2 regions of the Streptococcus porcorum genome follow, and region 2 is predicted to be linked to the other one. Evidence: riboswitches for the same ligand, from Rfam matches in the RefSeq annotation. Region 2 holds a riboswitch; the other holds the start of a gene.
What was found. A riboswitch is a leader RNA that binds a small molecule or an ion and turns the genes downstream of it on or off. The one in region 2 is predicted to bind preQ1.
Positions count from the first base shown of each region.

Region 1: it holds a riboswitch for preQ1, as region 2 does, so the genes downstream of both, ACVRWY_RS00475 (QueT transporter family protein) here and ACVRWY_RS04345 (nucleoside hydrolase) in region 2, are expected to answer to the same signal.

Region 1 is NZ_JBRUDG010000001.1:101,144-113,189, reverse strand. It holds gene ACVRWY_RS00490 (sensor histidine kinase) at 1-147, shown strand, start outside; gene ACVRWY_RS00485 (response regulator transcription factor) at 151-747, shown strand; gene ACVRWY_RS00480 (GtrA family protein) at 783-1,208, opposite strand; PreQ1 riboswitch class II at 1,237-1,334, shown strand; gene ACVRWY_RS00475 (QueT transporter family protein) at 1,329-1,838, shown strand; gene ligA (NAD-dependent DNA ligase LigA) at 1,912-3,870, shown strand; gene ACVRWY_RS00465 (diacylglycerol kinase family lipid kinase) at 3,887-4,963, shown strand; gene pulA (type I pullulanase) at 4,932-7,244, shown strand; gene glgB (1,4-alpha-glucan branching protein GlgB) at 7,335-9,209, shown strand; gene ACVRWY_RS00450 (glucose-1-phosphate adenylyltransferase) at 9,234-10,373, shown strand; gene glgD (glucose-1-phosphate adenylyltransferase subunit GlgD) at 10,363-11,496, shown strand; gene glgA (glycogen synthase GlgA) at 11,496-12,046, shown strand, end outside.
Region 2 is NZ_JBRUDG010000011.1:8,765-20,810, forward strand. It holds gene ACVRWY_RS04310 (phosphoenolpyruvate carboxykinase (ATP)) at 1-173, opposite strand, end outside; gene ACVRWY_RS04315 (zinc ABC transporter substrate-binding protein AdcA) at 365-1,882, opposite strand; gene ACVRWY_RS04320 (C69 family dipeptidase) at 2,061-3,458, opposite strand; gene whiA (DNA-binding protein WhiA) at 3,466-4,377, opposite strand; gene ACVRWY_RS04330 (YvcK family protein) at 4,374-5,348, opposite strand; gene rapZ (RNase adapter RapZ) at 5,345-6,235, opposite strand; gene ACVRWY_RS04340 (RidA family protein) at 6,340-6,720, opposite strand; PreQ1 riboswitch class I at 6,859-6,903, shown strand; gene ACVRWY_RS04345 (nucleoside hydrolase) at 7,052-8,047, shown strand; gene ACVRWY_RS04350 (ECF transporter S component) at 8,037-8,597, shown strand; gene ACVRWY_RS04355 (GBS Bsp-like repeat-containing protein) at 8,831-11,347, opposite strand; gene pynA (pyrimidine 5'-nucleotidase PynA) at 11,583-12,046, opposite strand, start outside.

The sequences.
Region 1 (12,046 bases), on a different contig from region 2:
GATGATGGTCAAGGTTTTTCCAGTCAAAGCGAGGATGAACTGCAGTCGCTAAAAAATCGTTTGGCCTTAATCAAAGGAGAGGTAGAGGTTCTCTCACGCCACCATCCAACTTGTGTACGCCTCAGCCTTCCTTTTAGAAAGGAGTAGGAGATGAAATTATTGGTAGCAGAAGACCAATCAATGTTGCGAGATGCTCTTTGTCAACTCTTATTGATGGAAGACGATGTTGACGCTGTTTTTCAAGCAGGAAATGGTCAAGAAGCCATTAGCTTACTAGAAAAAGAAGAGGTAGATGTGGCGATTTTGGATGTTGAAATGCCTAAGATGACAGGTCTAGAGGTCTTAGAGTGGATTAGAGCACATAAAGAGATGAAAGTCGTGATTGTCACAACCTTTAAGCGTACAGGCTACTTTACAAGAGCGCTAAAAGCGCAAGTAGATGCTTATGTCTTAAAAGATCGGTCAACTACGGAGCTGATGACCACTATCCATAAGGTCTTATCTGGTCAGAAAGACTATTCTCCTGAATTGGTTGATGAAATGGCTTTTTCAAGTAATCCCCTCAGCCAAAGAGAAAGAGAGGTTCTACAAGGCATTGCACGAGGCTTGTCCAATCAAGAAATTGCAAAAGAGTTGTTTTTATCAAATGGTACTGTCAGAAACTACGTTACCAGCCTAATGACAAAACTTAATGCCCATAATCGCACAGATGCTCTCTTGATTGCTCAAGAGAAAAATTGGTTATAAAAATAGACAAAAAGAGGATGGGTGTTCCATCCTCTTTAATGCTTATCCTTGAAAATGAGTAGTTTACTGATGATATAATTTAAAACGATAATTAAAACTTGTGCAAATAAGGTTTCAATCGCATTGACGACTTGTAGATTGTTGTTAACAAATTGTCCGATAATTTGTGGGAATCGCTCAACTAAAAGATAAGCTAAAACAAGATCTAAGGCCAGTGTTGAGAGTCGTGCCACAAAAAACTTGACAAAGCGCCCCATCCAGCCTGTCCTAACTTGGTTAAAGACGAAATAGTCGTTGGTGAAAAATGCAAAGACAACAGCGGTTATATTTGCAATAACGGCTGAAAGAGTAGCTTGATGTGTGATAGCAAAGAAAGCCATGCGCGTTACCATATAGACGAGGGTTGCTAGAACTCCAAAAAAGAGATATTTAAAAACTTCACTAGATATAAATTTTTTCATAAGGATACTATATCAAAAAAATAAAAAATATGCTATACTAGATAACGTTGCTAGAGCAACCCTTGGTGCTTATTTCCCTTTCACCAAGCATATTAGACGCGGCATGACCGCTAAAGGAGAATTATGAAATTATCAGTAAAAGATCTCACTCAGATTGCCATTGTAGCTGCACTTTATGTTGTATTGACCGTGACGCCTCCTTTAAATGCTATTAGTTATGGAGCATATCAGTTTCGTGTATCTGAGATGTTAAACTTCCTTGCTTTTTATCATCGTAAGTATATTATTGCAGTGACTCTAGGCTGTATGATTGCCAACTTTTTTACCTATGGTTGGTTAGATGTCTTTGTCGGAGGAGGGTCAACGCTATTGTTTGTGACCTTGGGAGTTTATCTTTTTGGACGCTATCGTCAAGAACAATTGTATAGTGGCTTACTTAACAAAGCCTTTGTTTACTTTTCTTTCTTTTTCGCAGCCTCTATGTTTACCATAGCCTTGGAGTTAAAAGTGATTGCAGGTCTTCCTTTTCTTTTGACTTGGTTTACCACTGCGATAGGAGAGTTAGCTTCACTTTTGATTGGTGCTATAGTGATTGAAAAATTATCTCAACGAATTGATTTTGAGGCTTAAAATTCGCTAAAAAACTTCCAAATTTGGAAGACTTTTTTATTTTGAAACGGTAAAATATGTTAAAATAAAAGATATGAAGAATCAAATGAAAAAATTGGTGGACCGCTTAAATCAGTACGCCAAAGAATACTATACACTTGACAAGCCCACCGTTTCTGATGCGCAATATGATCAGTTGTATCGTGAATTGGTAGCCTTGGAAGAAGCTTATCCTGATGAGATTTTGCCAGATAGTCCGACTCACCGAGTAGGAGGGCTTGTCTTAGAGGGCTTTAGAAAACATGAACACCTCTATCCTCTGTTTTCATTGCAGGATGCTTTTTCGCGTGACGAATTAGAGGCATTTGATCAAAGGGTGAAAAAAGAATTTCCAAAGGCATCTTACTTAGCAGAATTAAAAATTGATGGTCTATCGATTTCTTTGACCTATACTTCGGGAGTTCTAAGCGTAGGTGCAACACGGGGAGATGGTCGTGTGGGTGAGGACATTACAGAAAACTTAAAACGTGTTCGTGATATTCCTCTTACTCTGACTGAGCCAATCGATATCACTGTACGTGGGGAGTGTTATTTACCAAAAGCTTCTTTTGATAAGATCAACTTAGAGCGTCAAGCCAATGGTGAGGCGGAGTTTGCCAACCCAAGAAACGCTGCAGCAGGGACACTTCGTCAGCTAGATACAGGAGTAGTGGCTAAAAGAAATCTGGCAACTTTCTTGTACCAAGAGGCAGGACCTACAGATCAAGTTAGCCAAGAAGCTGTTTTGCAGCAATTTGAACACTTAGGATTTGAGGTTAATCCCATTCGTCTTGTTTCATCGAATATGGCTGATATTTGGGCTTTTATCCAAGATATTCAAAATAAACGAGATCAACTGCCTTACGATATTGACGGCATCGTGATTAAAGTAAATGACTTAGCTATGCAAGAGGAGCTAGGATTTACTGTTAAAGCCCCACGTTGGGCCGTAGCTTATAAATTTCCTGCTGAAGAAAAGGAAACAGAAATCTTATCAGTGGATTGGACTGTTGGACGAACAGGTGTTGTCACACCAACCGCTAATCTTACGCCGGTACAGTTAGCAGGGACAACAGTAAGTCGTGCCACGCTACACAATGTGGATTATATTGCAGAAAAAGATATCCGCATCGGAGATACGGTAGTGGTGTATAAAGCAGGCGATATTATCCCAGCAGTTTTAAATGTGGTCATGTCTAAGCGTGCTCAACAAGAACCCATGTTGATTCCGCAACAATGTCCATCTTGTCAAAGTCAGCTACAACATTATGATGATGAGGTCGCTCTACGCTGTATTAACCCACTTTGTCCTAGTCAAATTTTAGCACGTCTAGAACATTTTGCTAGTCGAGATGCGATGAATATCGTTGGTTTAGGCCCATCAGTAATGGAAAAACTTTATCAAGCTGGTTTGATTCATGATGTGGCAGACCTTTATCAATTAAAAGTTGAAGATTTCTTGCAACTAGATGGTGTTAAGGAAAAATCTGCTCAGAAGTTTTATGATGCGATTCAATCTTCTAAAGCAAATTCTGCTGAAAAGTTATTATTTGGTTTAGGGATTCGCCATGTTGGTGCTAAGGTCAGTAAGCAACTTTTGGAGGAATTTGGCTCTATTTCAGTACTGGTTCAAGCTGAGAAAGAAAAGATTGCTGAAATTGATGGTTTAGGGATGGCTGTTGCGGAGTCTTTAGCAACTTATTTTGCAACACAAGGTAGTCAAACACTCTTAGAAGAACTAGAAGAAGTAGGGGTTAATCTCACTTACTTAGGACAAAAAGTAGCCAGTGATACCATGCTTTCAGGTTTAACCGTTGTCTTGACTGGGAAGTTGACCACACTAAAAAGAAGTGAAGCTAAGGACAAACTAGAACGTTTAGGAGCTAAGGTCACGTCTAGTGTTTCTAAAAAGACAGACCTTTTAGTAGCAGGGATAGATGCTGGTTCAAAACTTGAAAAAGCACAGGGGCTCGGCATTGAGATTCGCGATGAATCATGGTTAGCAAGTCTTTAAGTATCGAGGAAAATAAATGGAAAAACATAGATTACGTGCTCGTTTGATTTATAACCCAACATCGGGTAAGGAATTGATGAAAAAAAGTGTGGCAGATGTTTTAGATATTTTGGAAGGCTTTGGTTATGAATCCTCTGCTTTTCAGACAACTCCTGAACCTCATTCAGCTATGAAAGAGGCTAAGCGTGCGGGTTTAGCTGGTTTTGATTTAGTCATTGCAGCTGGTGGTGACGGAACAATTAATGAAGTGGTTTCTGGTATCGCTCCTTTGAAAAAGCGGCCCAAAATGGCCATTATTCCAATGGGAACAACCAATGATTTTGCTCGTGCTTTAAAGGTTCCAAGGGGGAATCCTATTGAAGCTGCTAAATTGATTGGGAAACAACAAACCATTTTAATGGATATTGGTCAGACAGATCGAGGAAAATATTTTATTAATATTGCCGCGGCAGGCAGTTTGACAGAGCTAACCTATAGCGTTCCTAGTCAGCTTAAAAGTGTATTTGGCTATTTAGCTTATTTGGTTAAAGGGGCAGAGCTCTTGCCTAGGGTGCAAAATGTACCTGTCAAAATTTTTCATGACCATGGTGTTGTTGAAGATGAAGTCTCTATGATTTTTGTGGCCTTGACAAATTCAGTAGGGGGATTTGAAACCATTGCTCCTGATGCTAAATTAGATGATGGAAAGTTCACTTTAATTCTAGTAAAAACTGCTAACCTGATTGAACTTACCCATATCATTGGTTTGATGTTAAATGGTGGACGACATATTAGTCATAGTAAATTAGAATATATTAAGACATCTTATTTGAGGATTGAACCCCAGGATCCAAAAGCGCGTCGTCTAATGATTAATTTAGATGGTGAGTATGGAGGAGATGCACCTGTTGAATTAAGAAATTTAAATAATCATATCGAATTTATCGCCAATACCGATGAGATTGCTGATGATGCGATTACTCTAGATACAGAGGAATTAGCAATGGAGGCGATTGCACAAAAATTTGTTCGTGAAGTCGAATATTTGGATGAAAAGATAGAGATGAAAGAGGTTGATGAGGATGGAAAACCAAGTAATACTACATTATCATAGCCAATCAGGCTCATACTTTGATTATAGTGTCTGGCAGTGGATAGAAGGTGAAAATGGGTGGGATAGCCATTTTGCACGTTTTGATTCTTTTGGGATTGTTGCTAACCTCTCTTACCCCGCCCAACATCATTTAAGTGAAGTTTATTTGATGGTGAAAAATTCAGATTGGTCAAGAAAAACACAGGATTATTGTATCCATAGAGATTATGGAATTGCAAAGGCTGAGGTCTGGATTGTTGAGGGGGATGATACCGTTTATTATTCCAGACAAGCGGCGGTAACCAGTCATCATTATCGTTTTCGTCAACCACATGCTTTTGATATGGCCTTACACAGCTATCGATTTGATCGTAAATGGGGCTATTCGGGATGGCTAGGGTTTTCTTATCAGAAGGAACAGACGGAATTTAGGCTATGGGCTCCGACAGCTCAAAGAGTAGAATTGATTTTATATAGTTCTACAGATGATAAATCTAGTGTTGAGCGTGTTGTTAAAATGGAGCGTGGGCATGCTGAAAATTGGGAAGATCATACACATAATACTCACGGTGTTTGGTTTACGACAGTTTCAGAGGATTTAAATTATAGGGCTTATTGCTACCGTGTCTATTACCGAAAACGAACTTTTAGAGACACAAGAGACCCTTATGCTATTGCAACCACTGCAAATGGTAGAAGATCTATTGTCATTGATAAAGCGGATTTAGTGCCAGAAGGTTTTTCAGTCAAGCATGGTGCAGAGGCGACATGGCGTTTAGCCAATCCTAACCAAGCGGTTATTTATGAGATGCATGTCAGAGATTTTACAAAGTCTGAGACGTCAGGTGTTCGATTGGAGAATCGTGGTAAGTTTTTAGGTGCTATCGAAACAGGGACTAAGAATATTTACGGGGATAAAACTGCCTTTGATTATGTCAAGCAGTTAGGCATTAATTATGTTCAGTTTCAGCCATTATTTGATCATCACCAGATAATTGATGAAAATGGTGACTATGCTTATAATTGGGGATACGATCCAGAAAATTATAATGTTCCCGAAGCGAGTTTTACCTCAAATCCTCATGCCCCTTCTGTCCGTATTTTAGAGTTAAAGCAGATGATTCAAGCCTATCACGATGCTGGAATTGGCGTCATTATGGATGTGGTTTATAATCATACCTATTCTTCTCGAGATTCTGCTTTCCAACTATCCGTTCCTGATTATTACTATCGTATGAATCCTGACGGCTCTTTCCAAAATGGAACAGGCGTTGGTAATGAAACGGCTAGTGAGAAAGAGATGTTTAGAAAATATATGATCGACTCCATTTTATATTGGATTGAGGAGTATAATATTGACGGCTTTCGTTTCGATCTGATGGGGATACATGATGTGGAAACGATGAATGCGATTAGAAAGGCTGTTGATGCTATTGATCCTAATATTCTTCTTTATGGAGAAGGTTGGGATATGGGAACAGGCCTCATGCCAGAAGATAAGGCTAAAAAAGGAAATGCCTCTCAGATGCCAAGAATTGGCTTCTTTAATGATGATCAAAGGGATGCTGTTAAAGGAGCGGAAGTTTATGGAGACTTCAAAAAAGGTTTTGTTTCTGGAGAGGCAACAGAAGATAAAGTGGCTAAAGCTATTTTGGGAAGTGGTGAGTTATCTCCTTATCTAACGCCAAGTCAGGTCTTAAATTATGTAGAAGCCCACGATAATTATAATTTAAACGATCTTTTCTTAGAGCTCAATCCTGATGATAATCAAGATGTCCATATTAGACGTGTAGAAGTCGCAACAGCTATGAATCTTTTGATGCAAGGGATGAGCTTTATGGAGTTGGGGCAAGAATTTTTACGCACCAAACTCTTTCCAACAGGTGAAAATGCTGAGTTGACTCAAGAAGATAAAGAGCGAGCGATGAATAGTTACAATGCTCCAGACCAAGTGAACCAAGTCAATTGGAATAATGTGACTATTTATAAAGCCAGTATTGAGTTTATCCGTCAGATTATTCAACTGAAAACAAGCGTTAGTGGCTTTTCTTATCAAACATTTGATGATATTTTAAACCATGTTTATGTTGAAACTGCAGAACATGGTTCAGGATTTATTAGTTTCACAACTAAAGATGAGCGTTCTTTTAAAATAATTTTCAATATTATTGGAAAAAACGTGAAAATTAGCATGACAGACCATGAAAAATATGATATACTAGTGACAAATGAAAAGCGCTTACAACAAAGCGCACTATCGCTAGAGCCGTTAACAGTAGTGGTCTTTGAAAAGAAAAAATAACCTGATATTGTTTTCAGGTTATTTTTGTTTACTTTTAATTTTCAGAAAATTAGCTATATTGAATACGGTTACACATGGAAGGGTGATGGAATGGATACACAAGAAGCGTTGTGGACTTTTGGTATTGGAGAAAATTATCAGGCACAGGATTATTTTGGTTGTCATTTAGCCGAGGATGGAAAGCACCATGTTTTTAGAGTTTGGGCACCAAATGCTAAAGCAGTTTCGGTCATTGGTGATTTTACCAATTGGGGAGAAAATCCACTTCCTATGACGCCTAATGATGCTGGTGTCTGGGAAGTAGAAACAGACCTAGCGAATGAAGGACAGATTTATAAGTATTTGGTGACACGTGCTAGTGGTCAAGTAGTTGAAAAGATTGATCCCTTTGCGGTATATTTTGAAAAACGGCCAGGCACAGGGACAGTGATTAAACATCTAAAACCTAAAAAATGGAAAGATGGATTATGGTTAGGAAGAAGGAGGCGTTTAGGGTTTAAACAACGTCCCGTTAATATCTATGAGGTTCATGCAGGCTCATGGAAAGTTCATGAAGATGGTCGTCCTTATAATTTTGAAGAATTAAAAGAGGAGTTGATTCCATATCTAGTTGACATGCATTATACTCATGTTGAGTTTATGCCCTTGATGGCTCATCCTCTGGGAATGAGTTGGGGCTATCAGCTAATGGGGTATTTTGCTTTTGAATCAACCTATGGTACTCCTGAACAGTTCCAAGATTTTGTTGAAGCTTGCCATCTTCATAATATTGGTGTTTTGGTTGATTGGGTACCAGGACACTTTACGATTAACGATGATGCTTTAGCCTATTTTGACGGGACACCTACTTTTGAGTATCAAGATCATGATCGCGCCCACAATTATGGTTGGGGAGCCTTGAACTTTGATTTAGGGAAAAATCAAGTCCAATCATTTTTAATCTCAAGTGCTAAATTCTGGATTGATACTTACCATATTGATGGGATAAGGGTTGATGCTGTCAGTAATATGCTTTATTTAGATTACGATAGCGGTCCTTGGCAACCCAATAAAGATGGGGGGAATCGCAATTACGAGGGATTTGGATTTTTACAAAAATTAAACCGTGTCATAAAAGGTTATTATCCAGATGTGATGATGATTGCTGAGGAAGCAACAGCGGCGACAAGCATTACAGGTCATCAAGAAGATGATGGTTTAGGGTTTGATTATAAATGGAATATGGGATGGATGAATGATATTCTAAAATTCTATGAGGAAGATCCTGTTTATCGTAAGTATGACTTTAATTTGGTTACTTTTAGCTTTATGTATCTGTTTAGTGAAAATTTTGTTTTACCATTTTCACATGATGAAGTTGTACATGGTAAGAAAAGCATGATGCATAAAATGTGGGGGGATCGTTATAATCAATTTGCAGGACTTCGCAATTTATATACCTATCAAATCTGTCATCCTGGTAAAAAACTTCTTTTTATGGGAAGTGAATTTGGACAGTTTTTAGAATGGAAATATGATGAAAGTTTAGAGTGGTCTAATCTTGAAGATGAGATGAATGCCAAAATGAAAGAGTTCACATCTACTTTGAATCAGTTGTACAAAGACCATAAAGTACTTTGGCAAATTGATGATTCTTATGATGGTATAGAGATTATTGATGCAGATAATCGTGACCAAAGTGTCCTATCATTTATCCGAAAAAATGAGAAGGGTGATCTCTTAGTGTGTGTCTTTAATATGGTTCCTGTTGAGCGAAAAGATTTTACCATAGGTCTTCCTCAAGCAGGGATTTACGAAGAGATTTTAAATACAGAACGGGAAGAATTTGGTGGTGTTTGGAAAGAAAATAACCCTATCACTCGAACTCAAAGAGGGTCTTGGAAACACTACGATCACACATTAAGCTTTACACTTCCAGCGCTTGGGGCAAGTATCTGGAAAATTAAACGTCGTTTAAAAAAATAATAAATTCTTGGAAGGAAGAACTAGATGAAGAATGAAATGTTAGCACTAATCCTTGCTGGTGGTCAAGGAACACGTCTTGGGAAATTGACACAAAGTATTGCTAAGCCAGCTGTTCAATTTGGTGGACGTTATCGCATTATTGATTTTGCCTTGTCCAACTGTGCCAATTCAGGTATTAACAATGTTGGTGTCATCACACAATACCAACCCTTAGCTCTTAATAGTCATATCGGTAATGGATCAGCCTGGGGGCTTGATGGTATTGATTCTGGTGCAACGATTTTACAGCCTTATTCCGCTACAGAAGGAAATCGTTGGTTTCAGGGAACTAGTCATGCTATCTATCAAAATATTGACTATATTGATAGTATTGATCCAGAATATGTGTTAATCCTATCAGGTGACCATATTTATAAAATGGATTATGATGATATGCTACAAACGCATAAGGACAATTTAGCTAGCTTAACAGTTGCCGTTATTGATGTTCCATTAAAAGAAGCTAGTCGTTTTGGGATTATGAACACTGATGCTAGCGATCGTATCGTTGAATTTGAAGAAAAACCAGCAGAGCCTAAATCAACAAAGGCTTCTATGGGAATCTATATTTTCACTTGGAAACGCCTTCGTGAAATGTTAGTAGATGCTGAGAAAAATACTATTGATATGTCTGACTTTGGACAAAATGTCATTCCAGCTTATATTGACTCTGGTGAGCGAGTTTACACTTATAACTTCAACGGCTATTGGAAAGATGTAGGGACAATCGAATCCCTATGGGAAGCCAATATGGAGTATATTGCTGTTGATAATGAGTTAGATAGTCGTGATCGTTCTTGGAAAATCTACTCTAAAAACCAAATTGCACCACCAAACTTTATTACAGCTGAAGCAGAAGTGAAAGATTCTCTCGTTGTTGATGGATGTTTTGTATCAGGGAAGGTGGAACATTCTATCTTATCTACAAATGTTCAGGTTAAAGAAGGCGCAGAGATTAAAGATAGCTTTATCATGAGTGGTGCTAAGATTGGAGCGGGTGCTAAAATTACACGTGCCATCATTGGTGAAGGCGCAGAAATTGGTGAGGGTGTTGTCATTGATGGCACAGAAGAAGTACAAGTCGTTGGATATAATGAGGTAGTGGGGGTACCAAATGAAGATTGATAAATATTCTGCAATTTTAGGAAACACAGTTGGTTATCATGATATGGGGGACTTAACGGCAAATCGTCCTCTTGCTAATCTTCCTTTTGATGGGAAATATCGTTTGATTGACTTTCAATTATCAAATCTTGCAAATGCTGGTATCCGAAGTGTTTACGGTATCTTCCGTGGTCAAAATATCCGTTCAATTTTTGATCATATTCGTAGTGGTCGTGAATGGGGCTTAAACACGCTTTTAAGTCATTATTTCTTAGGATTTCATAATGCGGATGATGAAATTGATACTGCAGACAAAGACTACTACGAGCAAATCTTGACTTACTTAAAACGCTCTGGCAGTGATCAAACGATTTATATGGGTTGCGATATATTATGTAACATCGATCTTCAACAGGTACTTCATTTACACAATGCCAATCAACGTGAAATGACAGTGGTCTATAAAAAGCTTCCTAAAGCACAGCTATCTCCTGTCAATGAAATTCTTGTGATGGATGAAACTGACACTGTTGTTGGGAAAAAAGAGTTAACAGATGTTAATGGTGATTTAGAGAAAATGTCAACAGGGATTTATATCGTTAATACACCATGGTTGATTGAAAAATTAGAAGAAGAAGTTCAAAAAGAAGACCCAATGAAATTACGCTTCTTATTGAGACAATTATTGGTAGAATCAAAAGCACTAGGATTTGAATACACAGGCTATGTAGCAAATATCAACTCTGTGAAATCTTATTATGATGCGAATATGGATATGTTAGATCCACAAAAATTCTACTCTTTACTTTATTCTAACCAAAAAATCTATACCAAGGTTAAAAACGAAGAATCTACTTACTTTGATGATAGATCACATGTGACGAATTCTCAATTTGCATCTGGTAGTGTTATTGAAGGTACAGTTGATCATTCCATTATTTCACGTAGCTGTCATATTGCCAAAGATGCTAGTGTCAAACGTTCTATCATTTTCCCTAAGGTGAAAATTGAAGAAGGAGCAGTGGTTGAATATGCCATCATTGATAAATCCGTTACAATTCCAGCGGGAGTGACTATTCGTGGAACAGAAGATCATCCAGTTGTGATTGGTAAAGGACAAAAAATTAGCGGAGATGTAGTTTAATGAAATTGTTATTTGTGGCGGCAGAGGGGTCTCCCTTTGCCAAAACAGGAGGATTAGGTGATGTCATTGGGGCATTGCCTAAATCTCTTGTTAAAAAGGGAAATGATGTCCGAGTCATTCTTCCTTACTATGATGTTGTGGATCAAAAGTTTGGTCATGAAGTAGAAGATGTTCTCTATTTTTATACCAATGTCGGTTGGCGTCACCAATATGTTGGGGTTAAAAGAATTGTAAAAGATGGTGTCACCTTCTATTTTATTGATAATCGTGATTATTTCTTCCGTGGTCGTGTTTATGGAGAATGGGATGATGGCGAACGCTTTGCATTCTTTCAGCTTGCAGCCTTAGAATTGATGGAAAAAGTTGACTTTATTCCAGATATTTTACACGTTCATGATTATCATACTGCGATGATACCTTTTTTATTGAAGGAAAAATACCATTGGATTCAAGCTTATCAAGGGATCAAAACAATCTTTACCATTCATAATATTGAGTTTCAAGGTCAGTTTGATTCTGGGATGCTTTGGGAACTATTTGGTGTAGGCTA
Region 2 (12,046 bases):
TCTAACACAATTGTTGATGGTGATTTTTTTGCCAACTGGTAAACCTCACCAAGTTCTTTTAAATGCGTCACATTGTTGCCATAAAAAGCAGTCTCAACAATCGTCTTCAAGGTGGAAAAATGCGAGTTGTCTTTTGAAATATCGTGTGTAAAAAATTGATCTTGTGTTGCCATACTTCTTCCATCCTTTCTTTTAAAAGCTAATATGCAATAATGGTGTTATTTTCTTTTATTATACTCCTTTTTTATTAAAAAATCATAAAAATATCAGCTAAAAAACTAGAGTTTAAGCCCCTAAGATTTTAAACTCTAGTTTCTTTTATGGATAAAAATATTTCTTTCAGTTGATTAGAAAATCACCTTACTCAGTGGGCAACAATCTCTTGTGCAATTTCATGCCCCGTCATATCTGCTGGGTAATAGGTTGGCCAATTTTCCATTTCTTCCAATAGTTTTTCTTGACTCTCTCCACCAAAGTAGATATGGAAATGTCCTGAATCTTGTGGGGAAATAGCATGGTCACTAAATTGAACGTATTTGAACTGACCAGCATTTTTGTCAGTTGCTTCAAATAAATAGCGAACACCACGATTACCTTTTTTATAAGTTAAAATTTCATAACCCACATACTTATAGGTGTACTGATAGGTTTTTCCATTTTGTGTAAAGGTCATTGTATTTTTTTTACCGTCAATCGTAATGTTGCTGACATCCGTCTTATAACCTGTCGTATAGTAAGCTTTGTACTCTTCTGCAGTCATATCTTTTTTAGACTTAGCCTTATAATCCCAGACAGGATCAAGTGTACCGTCTTCTAGATAAGGATAAACCGATTGCCACTCACCTGACCAATCTGCCAAGGTGCGTTTTTTAACATCCTTATCCTCAAAATACCCGTTATAAACGGTCTTACTGGTATCTTCTTCTGATTGTATTTCTTTACCTGACACATTGGTCGTTAATTGCAAGTTCTTTAAGTTTTGGCGCATGACTGAGAAATAATCTTCTCCTGCCTTCATTTGTTGACTTGTTAAACTTTCAAGCGGATTTAATACTGCTGTTTTAACCCCCGCAGCACTAGCCAAGGTATCTGCAACTTTTTTAGAAGCATTCTCTTCAAAATAAATATATTTAATATCATATTCTTTGATATATTTTGTCAAAGTCGCCAAACGTTTCGCTGAGGGTTCTGATTCGGCTGAAACACCTGTAATGGAAATCTGATTTAAACCATAATCAAGAGCCAAGTAGCCAAAGGCAGCATGCTGAGTAACAAATGAGGTTTGTTTAGCTTTAGATAAGGCCTTATCGTACTCTTGATCTAAAGCTTCTAATTTCTTGATGTAGGCTGCTGCATTTTCTTTAAATTCATCTGCTTTTTCTGGAAAAGCTTTTGTTAAATCATCACGAATATTTTCCACAAGTTCAATCGAACGCTCTGGAGATAACCAAAGATGTGGATCATACTCATGGGTGTGACCATCTCCTTCTTCATGATCATGCTCTTCTTCCGCAATACCTGGTGCTAAAATCATATCACCTGTGGCTTCAATAATAGTCGTATTCTTACTATCAATGGATTTTTTTACCTTGGATACCCAAGTCTCCATACTATCATCATCATAGACAAATGCATCTGCTTCTTGAATTTTCGCAATGTCTTTGGTGGATGGTTGGAAATCATGTACCTCTGTTCCTGCCTTAATAAGTAAATCGACATTTCCCTCATCACCAACAATGTTCTTTGTAAATTCATACATTGGATAGAAAGTTGTCACCACATCGATTTTATCATCTGCTTGAACAGTTTGAGCTGGACTCACTGCTGTCCCTAAAGCCAATGCAGATGCTAACCCTAGACCAAGTAACCATTTCTTTTTCATGAAACCCCTCTTTTCTTAACTGGTTAATCTTTTTTGTTTACTGGTTAAGTATATCACATCAAAAAGATTTTGCAAGCTTTTTTTGAAAAATTTTTCAAAAAAAAGTCGAAACCTTATCAGTTTCGACTTTTTAGTCTGATTAAACACTTTTATATTTGACTTTATGCTATCAAATTTTTTAGTCACTAACCTCATATCGATTGGTCATCAAATTACTAGCATCCAATAAAATTTTAGCTAAGAGCTGATTAGTCTTAGATTCAATCTGATCACTTAATTGTTGATTCTCTTTTTCAAAATCAACTACTCCACCTTGAGCCATTTTTTTATCAACTTGATGAATCATAGCTTGACCTAGCGCCATGGTTTCTTGGATATAATCCTCAATAATGCCCTCGTGCTTTTTAAAATGCGCATCTGCTAGACCTGCAATTAGGCGATTTGCCCAATAAAAACTATCTGTTGATACTTGTGCACCTGTATTCGAGAAATACGTTGGTGTTGTTGCTACCTGTGTAAAGAAGGGAACGCTGGTGGTAAAAGGCATCGAACCAAAGGAAATCCACTGAATCCCCGTTGTTTCTTTAGGGCAATCTGGACGAAGTTGTAAAATCGCTGTATGGCTGGTACGATTGATTCCAATAGGACGAAACGATCTTTGTGTGACACTTGATCCTTCTGGACCATAAGGGTCATACACCGTGTCTTGATAGTGACCACTTAAGACATACTTAATATCTTCAACTGTAATCTTACGATAGGGCTTCTGGCTCCAAGGGATAAAGAAGCTTTGTGGATCTTGTTCTAGTCTAGGATTAAAGAATTTTTGGATAAACCAAGTACGAGGGGTGTTATAGTGACGATCTTTATCTCTTTGGCTACCAAATGCATAACGTGGGTTAAAATGTTCATTAGAGTAATTTAATTCCAAGTGATAGTCTTCAATAAAGTCTTTTAAATCACTCGAACACATATAATCATCTGTATTATTAAACTCAAAATGATCCAACCCTAATTGATTAGCAACCACCACATAAGCATCATCTGGCACACGTCTAGCAAGCCAGTGGTGACCACCGACTGTTTCCATCCACCAAATTTCATCCAAATCAGCAAATGCGATACCATTTGATTCATAAGTCCCATAAGCCTCTAGCAGTTCTCCTAAACGCTTAACACCCTCACGCGCAGACTTGATATAAGGTAATACCAAAGTTAAAATATCTTCCTCACCAATCCCTGTTTCAACTAAAGGATCTGCACCGAGTACACGGCTGTTAGTGGTTAAGGTTTCTGTAGCACTCATGGCAACATTAACTTCATTAATACCTGCTTGCCCCCAAATCCCTTCTTCACCTAGCGCATCAGGAACTGAGCTATAGGCCAAGGGATTATCGGGTAAGGTGATAGAAAACCGAGATAAAACAGACTGGTAATCCCGTGGCTGATCATTAGGTAAAACCATTTTAAATGCTTTAGGGGTAAAAACACCATTTTGTGAATCTTCTGTTCGAGCGATAAGAGTTGAGCCATCATAGCTTGCTTTTTTTCCAACTAAAATCGTGGTACACATCATTTTCTCCTTATAGTTCTTCTGCTATTTTATTAATCTTTCTTAAACGATGATTAACACCACTCTTGGTAAGAGGGGTATCTAAGCTATCCGCCAGCTGTTGAATAGAATAATCTGGATGAGCAATCCTAACCTGTGCAACTTGACGAAGTTCAACAGGAAGAGCATCCAATCCTACAGTGTCCATTATTTTGATAATATTATTAATCGTTTTCATACTAGCTGTAATAGTTTTAGCAATATTGGCTGTCTCTGCATTATTTGCACGATTAAGATCATTTCTCGTTTCCCGCAAAATTTTGACCTGTTCAAATTCTGACATAGCTTCCATTGCACCGATAACAATCAAAAAATCCATGATATCTTCAGCTTTTTGTAAATACGTTATCGCACCTTTTTTTCGCTCAATCACCTTAGCATCTAACATAAATTTTTTCATCAAATTCGCCAAATCTTCCGCATGGTCTAAATAAACTGAAAAAATCTCTAATTGGTATTTACCAGTCTCTGGGTCTCTGACGCTACCATTGGACAAAAATGCTCCTCGTAAATAGGCTCGCCCTTTTTCATCGTCATTTAAAATCTCAGGCTCAATACCTGTTTCAATGCCAAAGAATGAATCGGCTAATTTCAAATCAGCTAAAATGGCCTCAACATTTTCCTCTAAAAAAACTGTATAAACACGATTTTTTCTAAGATTGGTCTTTTGATGGTATTTAATTTCTGCCTGTGTGTGATAAAACCTCTCTAGTAAGGCATAGAGATGGCGAGCTATTTTTGCATTCTCACTTGTAATAGAAAGTGTTAAGCCTGAACCTGATAATCCTAAACTTCCAGACATCTTAATCATGGCAGAAAGTTCACTTTTATCCTGATGAACCAGTTGCAGTAGCTCTTCTTTTACTTTGATGGTAAAAGTCATTTTCTCACCTGAATAATCCGAAGCAACTCCTCAACCACCAAGTCTCCGTGATGGAAAGCTCCGCCTTTTTCTAAACGTAAAAAATTTGAGGACACCACGCGAGGAACTTCTTTTCTTAGTCCTTGAAAATCGTGTTCAACCTGTACAAGATACTCATCAAAACGATTAGAATCCATGTAAGCCTGCGGAACTTTTTCAATATTGACTAAAACTGTATCAATAAATGGTTGTCCTAAGTGTTCATGTAAGACGCGAACATGATCTGCATCTGTAAAATGCTCAGTTTCACCGTATTGTGTCATAATATTGCAGACATAAGCAACTTCTGCTTGGGTTTTTAACAAGGCCTGCCCAATTTCTTTAATCACAAGATTAGGTAAAATTGAGGTAAATAAAGAGCCCGGTCCTAACACAATCATGTCACTTTCCATAATCGCCTCAACTACTTTACGACTAGCAGTTGGCTCATCATCGTTGTAGGAATTTGTCACAAAAACATGATCAATCATCCCCTTATAATTAGCAATATGACTCTCTCCTACTACTTCATGACCATCTTTAAAAATCGCATGGAGGGTCAAAGGATTTTCACTGGAGGGATAGATTTTACCTGTTGTATGAAAAAACTTCGTCAAAATCTGCATGGCGTTATAAGTTGAGCCCTGCATTTCTGAAATACCTGCAATAATGAGATTTCCAAGAGGATGACCAGATAAAGCGCCATCATTTTCAGCGAAACGATACTGAAAGATTTTCTCGTAAAATTTAGGCATGTCGCTCATGGCTACTAACACATTTCTCAAATCACCTGGTGGGGTTAATTGCATCGCACTACGCAGTTCACCCGAACTCCCTCCATCATCAGCTACTGTGACAATAGCGGTCAAATCCACATCAAAATGGCGAAGGCTATTAAGAATGACGGGAATACCTGTTCCGCCACCTATTATTGTTATCTTAGGTTTTCTCATGAACGATTCACCGTTTCCTTACGTCTATCCTTATCACGATGGCTTTCATTAACATGCCAATCTTTGGATAAATCATTTGCTAAGCGTCTGGCAAAAGCAACACTGCGATGTTGTCCTCCTGTACATCCAATTGCAATGGTCAGTACTGATTTTCCTTCTTTTTGATAGCCAGGCAATATCGGCTGCAACAAGCCTTTTAAGTTTTGATAGAAATCTTCTGATTCTGGGTGATTCATAACATAGTCCGATACTTCTTGATCGAGTCCTGTTTTTTCACGAAGCTCTACTTGGTAATAAGGGTTAGGTAGAAAACGCACATCAAATACAAGGTCAGAATCTAGGGGTAAACCGTATTTAAAGCCAAAACTCATCACTTCTATACGAAATTGATTCACTTGCTCTTTAGCAGAAAACTGCTCAGTAATGGTTTTTCTTAGATGACGTGGGGTCAATTCTGTTGTATCCACAACATTTTGACTCATGCTTTTCAAAGGAGCTAGTAATTCCCGTTCCAACTCAATGCCATCCAAGACACGTCCATCTGCGGCTAACGGGTGGCTACGACGCGTTTCTTTATAACGTGACACCAATTCACCATCTGTTGCATCTAAAAAGAGAATTTTAAAGTTGATGTTGTCATTACTTTCAATTTTATCTAAAATACTATTAATTTCTGAAAAAAATTGACGACTGCGCATATCCACAACCAAGGCAACCTTATCATAGTCACTGCCATGCTCAATTAAGTCTAAAAATTTCGGTACGAGCGCTGGTGGCATATTGTCTATTGTAAAATAACCTAAATCCTCAAATGACTGGATAGCCACAGTTTTTCCTGCTCCACTCATTCCAGTGACAATCACAAGATTGATTTGATGTTCAGACATTGAAACTTCCCCTCTTCTATCTTTTAATCTACTATTGCCATTATAACATATTCCTAACCTGAAACCTATGTCATAAAAACAATAAAAAGGAGATTTCTCTCCTTTTAACCTAGATAAGCAATCACTTCAATCTCTACCTTGACATCCTTAGGTAATCTTGCCACCTCTACTGCTGATCGTGCTGGAAAATCAGCTTTAAAAGCTGTCTGATAGACACTATTAAACGCAACAAAATCATTCATGTCACTTAAGAAACAGGTTGTCTTGACCACATGATCAAAATCTGTTCCCGCCTCCTCTAAAATAGCTGAGATATTTTTTAAAACCTGTTTGGTTTGTTCCTCAATTGTTTCACCGATAATCTCGCCTGTTTCTGGAGAGAGAGGAACTTGTCCAGAAGCAAATAGCAAGTTACCTGCCACTTTCGCTTGAACATAAGGGCCAATTGCTTTTGGGGCCTGATCTGTATGAATTGTCTTAACCATATCATTCTCCTTAACTTTAATAGCTTTATTTTAACAAAATCGTCAGAAAATTTCCACGATTTAGCGAACGAATCTCATCTTTACAGATGAATGATTTAATAGTAAAATATATCTATGCAAATAAATTAGGACAATGATCCTAGACTGGTTCGAAAACTTCCCAGAATAAAAAACTAAGTCGCATCATTATTTTGATTAAACTAGTTTTTGTGGAGTATTGGGTTTTACCCGCTCCATTTCTTTTTGCTGTACTGGGAGAGAGAATGAACCTTATTTAAACTGTTCATTCTCTCTTTTTATTATCCCTAATGTTATCTTAGAAAGGTTAAATATGACGAAACAACACGTTATTATCGACTGTGATCCAGGTATTGATGACGCTCTTGCCCTCATCTACGCCCTCAAACACCCTAATTTAGAAGTTGTTGCCATTACCATTGTATGCGGAAATGTTCCTAGTCAGCTTGGATTTGAAAATTGTGCCCTCATCTTAGAACTTGTCAATAGACTAGACATTCCCATCTATATAGGCGCAGAAACTCCTCTGAAACGCCCCTTTATCTCTGCTCAAGACACACATGGTATGGATGGTTTAGGTGAAACTTTTTTAAAACAAAACTGTAATAAAAGACCTGAGATCAAAAAGGCATATGACTATCTAGCAGATTACTTTAAGCAAAAACAAGACACCGCCATTCTATCTTTAGGTCCACTGACTAATATCGCTTTAGCCTTAGAAAAAAATAAGAATTTGGGCGAAAACTGCTCTCGTTTTATCAGCATGGGAGGTAACTTTAAATCAAATGGCAATTGCTCTCCTGTGGCAGAATACAACTATTGGTGTGATCCTCATGCAGCAAACTTTGTTTTCAAGCACCTTAAAAGATGCGTTGAAATGGTAGGTCTTGATGTCACCCGAAAAATTGTTCTTAGCCCAAATCATCTAGAGTACTTAAAAAAGTTTCCTTCTGAACTAACTGCCTTTATTGAAAAAATCACTCGCTTTTACTTCGACTTTCATTGGAAGTATGAACATCTCTTAGGTTGTGTCATCAATGATCCACTGGCGCTAGCTTATCTTATTGATCCCAATATTTGTCATGGTTTTAACAGCTACACTGATATTGTCACAGATGGTATCGCACTGGGACAAAGTATTGTTGATGCTCAGCATTTTTATCAAAAAGACAGCAATAGTAAAATCTTAACAGAGGTTGATACCCTTAGATTTTGGCAAGATTTTTTGACGACAATCTTAGACCAACCAAAGGAGGTCATTTCACAGGACATTTTACAACTTAATCTCGGAGGTTTCTATGAAAACTAGACAAAAAACTCATCTTATTATCTTTATCGCTCTTGCGATTGCCCTTAACTATGTTGGTAGCAACATTGCTCTCTTTCTAAAACTTCCTATCTATCTTGACATGGTCGGAAGTCTTCTTATCGCTATATTATTTGGACCATGGCTTGGAGCTTTAACTGCTATTTTAAGTGCCCTATTAAGTTGGCTGACAACAGATATCTTTGCCATTTACTATGCTCCCGTTGCAATTGTGACCGTTCTTTTAGCTGGCTTTATGTTTAGAAAAAAAGCAGAGCTCAAACGATTGGCGATCCTAACCATCCCGCTCTCTCTAATTGGAACACTTATTTCTGCCAGTATAACTGTCGTCCTTTTTAAAGGCATCACCTCAAGTGGCTCCAGTCTTCTAGCTCAAATCTTTCATGCTATGGGGATGAATCTAACAACTAGCTTGATCATCGTCCAAATCCTAACCGACTATCTCGATCGCCTAGTCAGTTTAACGCTTGTATTTGTTCTCATCAAACAACTCAAAGATCAACTAAACTTCCAACTGTTAAAAGAAAAATAACTCGCAACCACCTTAGAAATTAGTCTTTCTAAGGTTTTTTAATATAAAAATCCCCCTCTTGTAAAACCTAGACGACCTAGTTACTGATGAGGGGGATGTTATTTTCTTATATTGTCATTTAGTTTTTCTTTTATTACTGCGTTAACTGGCCTTATCTAACTCCAGTTAGGGCTTTGGCTCATTCCTAGTGCTAAAAGTAAACTAAAAGACGATAAATATTCCATTAGCTCAAGCTAATCTGTAATTTTGATAAAGGGTTTGCCTTTATGTGCTGTATCATCTTTATCTGTACTTGCTTCTAAAAAGATTCGACTGACAGGATACCACTCTGTTTTTCCTGTATAAGGATCCGCTACAAGAGTTTGACCATTTTGGTAGCCTTTTAAAACAATTTCATGAGATCCTGTTGCCACAAACTTATTATATTGAACAGCTGCAACAACATAATGCCCTTCTTTTAAAGCATTCTCTAAAGCTGACTGGCTGTTTAATACGGTTGTATTTAAGCCCCAATTTTTACTTGCTTCAAAAATTCCAAGACTAGACGTTCCTATAAAATATTTATTGAAATGATTGGTCTGATGATATAGGTAATTAGCGACCGTAGTTGGTTTGATATCCTGGTTAGTCAGAGATGAGAAAACCATTGATAAGGCGGTTGGCACGCAACCAGCTGTTGCCAAGTTAAACAAACCATATTGAAGACCTCCCCAACGTCCATCTCGTTGGCTATAGACAGGCATTTCATAACGATTTCGTTCAACATATTGCGTACTTGATGCTAAAAACTGCATTTTACCGTCCAGTTTTTGATAGACATGGATCATATAATTTCCAGCATCGGCATACTGCTTACTATCAAATGTTGCTTCATAAGTTGTTGGACTAACTGCTTTTGCACCATACCATTTCAAGTCATCTTGTCCATTTTTTTCAGACCAAACTGCAAAGACCACTTCTCCCTTAGTGACCACATGATTGATGGTCACACCATAGACTCCTGTTCCTTTATAGGTTGTTGACACTTGTGCTTTGTCTTTTGGCACTTGGAGGTTATACTGACCTAGGTTAAATCCTTTTGTAGAGCCATCTTGATAATCAATATAGGTATGAATCGTGTAGTTTCCATCAATATACTTATGATTGACTGTATCAACAGTAATCTGAACCTGACCATTTTTTGACTCGGCTGCAGTGTACCATTTTAAGTTAGATTGATTACTTTCAGACCAAGCTGCGACACGAACAAGTTTAACCGATGAAGCTTCTGCATCCGTATCTACGACAACAGTTACTTTTCCATTTTCTTTCTGGTAGTCACTTGTGCTTACTTTAACCGTAGATGTCGTCGCCATGGTCTCTTTTGGTTTTGGTGTCGGAACCGTATAAGTACTTGCAGCTAAACCAACTAACTGACTACGACCACTTTCTTGTCCATAAAAATGAACGTGGTACTGACCGGTTTCAGATTTATGATTTTTAGCTTCAACTGTTACCTGATAAGTTCCACTAGCTTGTTTGCTCGCGGTGTACCAAACCAAGTCATCTTGACCGTTCTGATTTGTCCATACAGGAACTTTAACAGAAGAGATGGTGCCTGGAACATTAGTGATTGTCGCAACAAAAGCTGTTTCACCTTTTGCTACAACTGACACACTTGGTTGTTTAACAGTGTCTGCTTGAGAAGGTGTGACAGTGTATGTTGCCGTGGTCAAACCTTGTAACTGAAGACTACCTGATGCTTGACCATAAGCATGGATGTGATACTGACCAGTTTCTGACTTATGATTTTTAGTGTCAACTGTTACCTGATAAGTTCCACTAGCTTGTTTGTTCGCAGTGTACCAAACTAAATCATCCTGACCATTCTGATTTGTCCATACAGGAACCTTAACCGAAGAGATGGTGCTTGGAACATTAGAAATGGTGACGTCAAAAACAGAAACGCTTTTAGAGGATACGGTAATGGCAGGTTTAGCTGGAGCAACAACTGTCAGTTCAGTCGCATTTAAGCCCACCATGCGACCACTACGATCAGCATAAGTGTGGATATTGTACTTACCATAATCGCGATGATTTTTCAACTCCACATAGGCTGCACCTAACTTGTCTGCCGTGTACCACTTAAGGTCATCCTGACCTTTAAGGTCTGACCAAACTGCAATCTTAATCACTTCATCGGAACTAATCGGACGGTTGTACTGAATGGTCAAGGCTTGATCTTTTTGCGCCACACTAGTCACTGGAAGATTAGTCACGTCTGCCGCATAACCTTGCACCAAAGAAAGCACCGCTGACTCACTCGTCAAGCTGGTTGTGCTAGCAGTTGTATTAACGCTAGAGACTGTATTTTCTGAACTGGCTGTCACTGGCGTAGAACTTACCGAACTAGTCTCAGAAGAAAGACTGCTTGTTTGAGAAGCACTGGTTAAACTCGCTGTTTCAGAAGAGGCTGTGCTTGAAGTCACTTCTGAGCCAACATTGGAGGAAAGCTCCGTGCTAGTTTCACTACTTTCTTGCTGAGATGTCACCGTAGCTTGAGACTCTGAAGAGGCTGTAGTTAAAGCATTAGTTTCTGGTACACCTTTTACCTCAGCTACACTACTTTGAGTTAAAGTTACCTCTGGCTGACTAGACTCTGTGGTCACCAATTCTTCTGCCTGAGCTTGAATGCCTCCCACAAAAGCTAAAACCATAGGAATGGTCAGAAACGCTTTACTGGCTAAATGTTTTTTTCCGTATCCTTTCATCATTTCTCCTTCTTTCCTTTTCATAAGCAATCCAAAAAGATTGATAATGGTATTTTTAATATTACCGAATCATTAAAAATCATGCAATCTGTATGGTTTTTTTGTCAGTTTTCGCTAATATTTTATGCATTCATTATAGCACATTTTCATGAAAAAGAAGAGGTGAATTGAAACAAAATATTTTCCTAGGTTTCATAATACTAAAAAATAAAAAGCCTTCATTAACGAAGACTTTTTATAACAAATCCAATAACATCTGATAAGACGGTACTTCATAAGTTGGATGTAAAGAGGAGGACGTTTGATTCTTTTTAGGGTTATACCAAACTGTATCAATCCCAAAATCATTTCCGCCTTTTATATCTGCACTCAAGCTATCTCCAATCATCAAGGCTTCAGACTTGTTAAATCCTGGAATAGAGTTTGCGATATGATGATAAAATGCAACCTCTGGTTTTTGGCTACCTACTTCCTCTGAAATAAAGATTTTCTGAAAGAAGGGCTCTAGAGCTGATACTTTTAGACGTCCCTTTTGGATAGCGGCAATACCATTTGTAGCAGCATAGAGCTTGTAACCTCTAGCTGTTAAATCGACCAACAATTCCCTAGCACCGTGATACAGCTGTCCTTGCTTTGAGAGATGATTTTGATAAGCCTTAGCTAAAGCCTTACCATCAACCTCACGGCCAAAATGTGAAA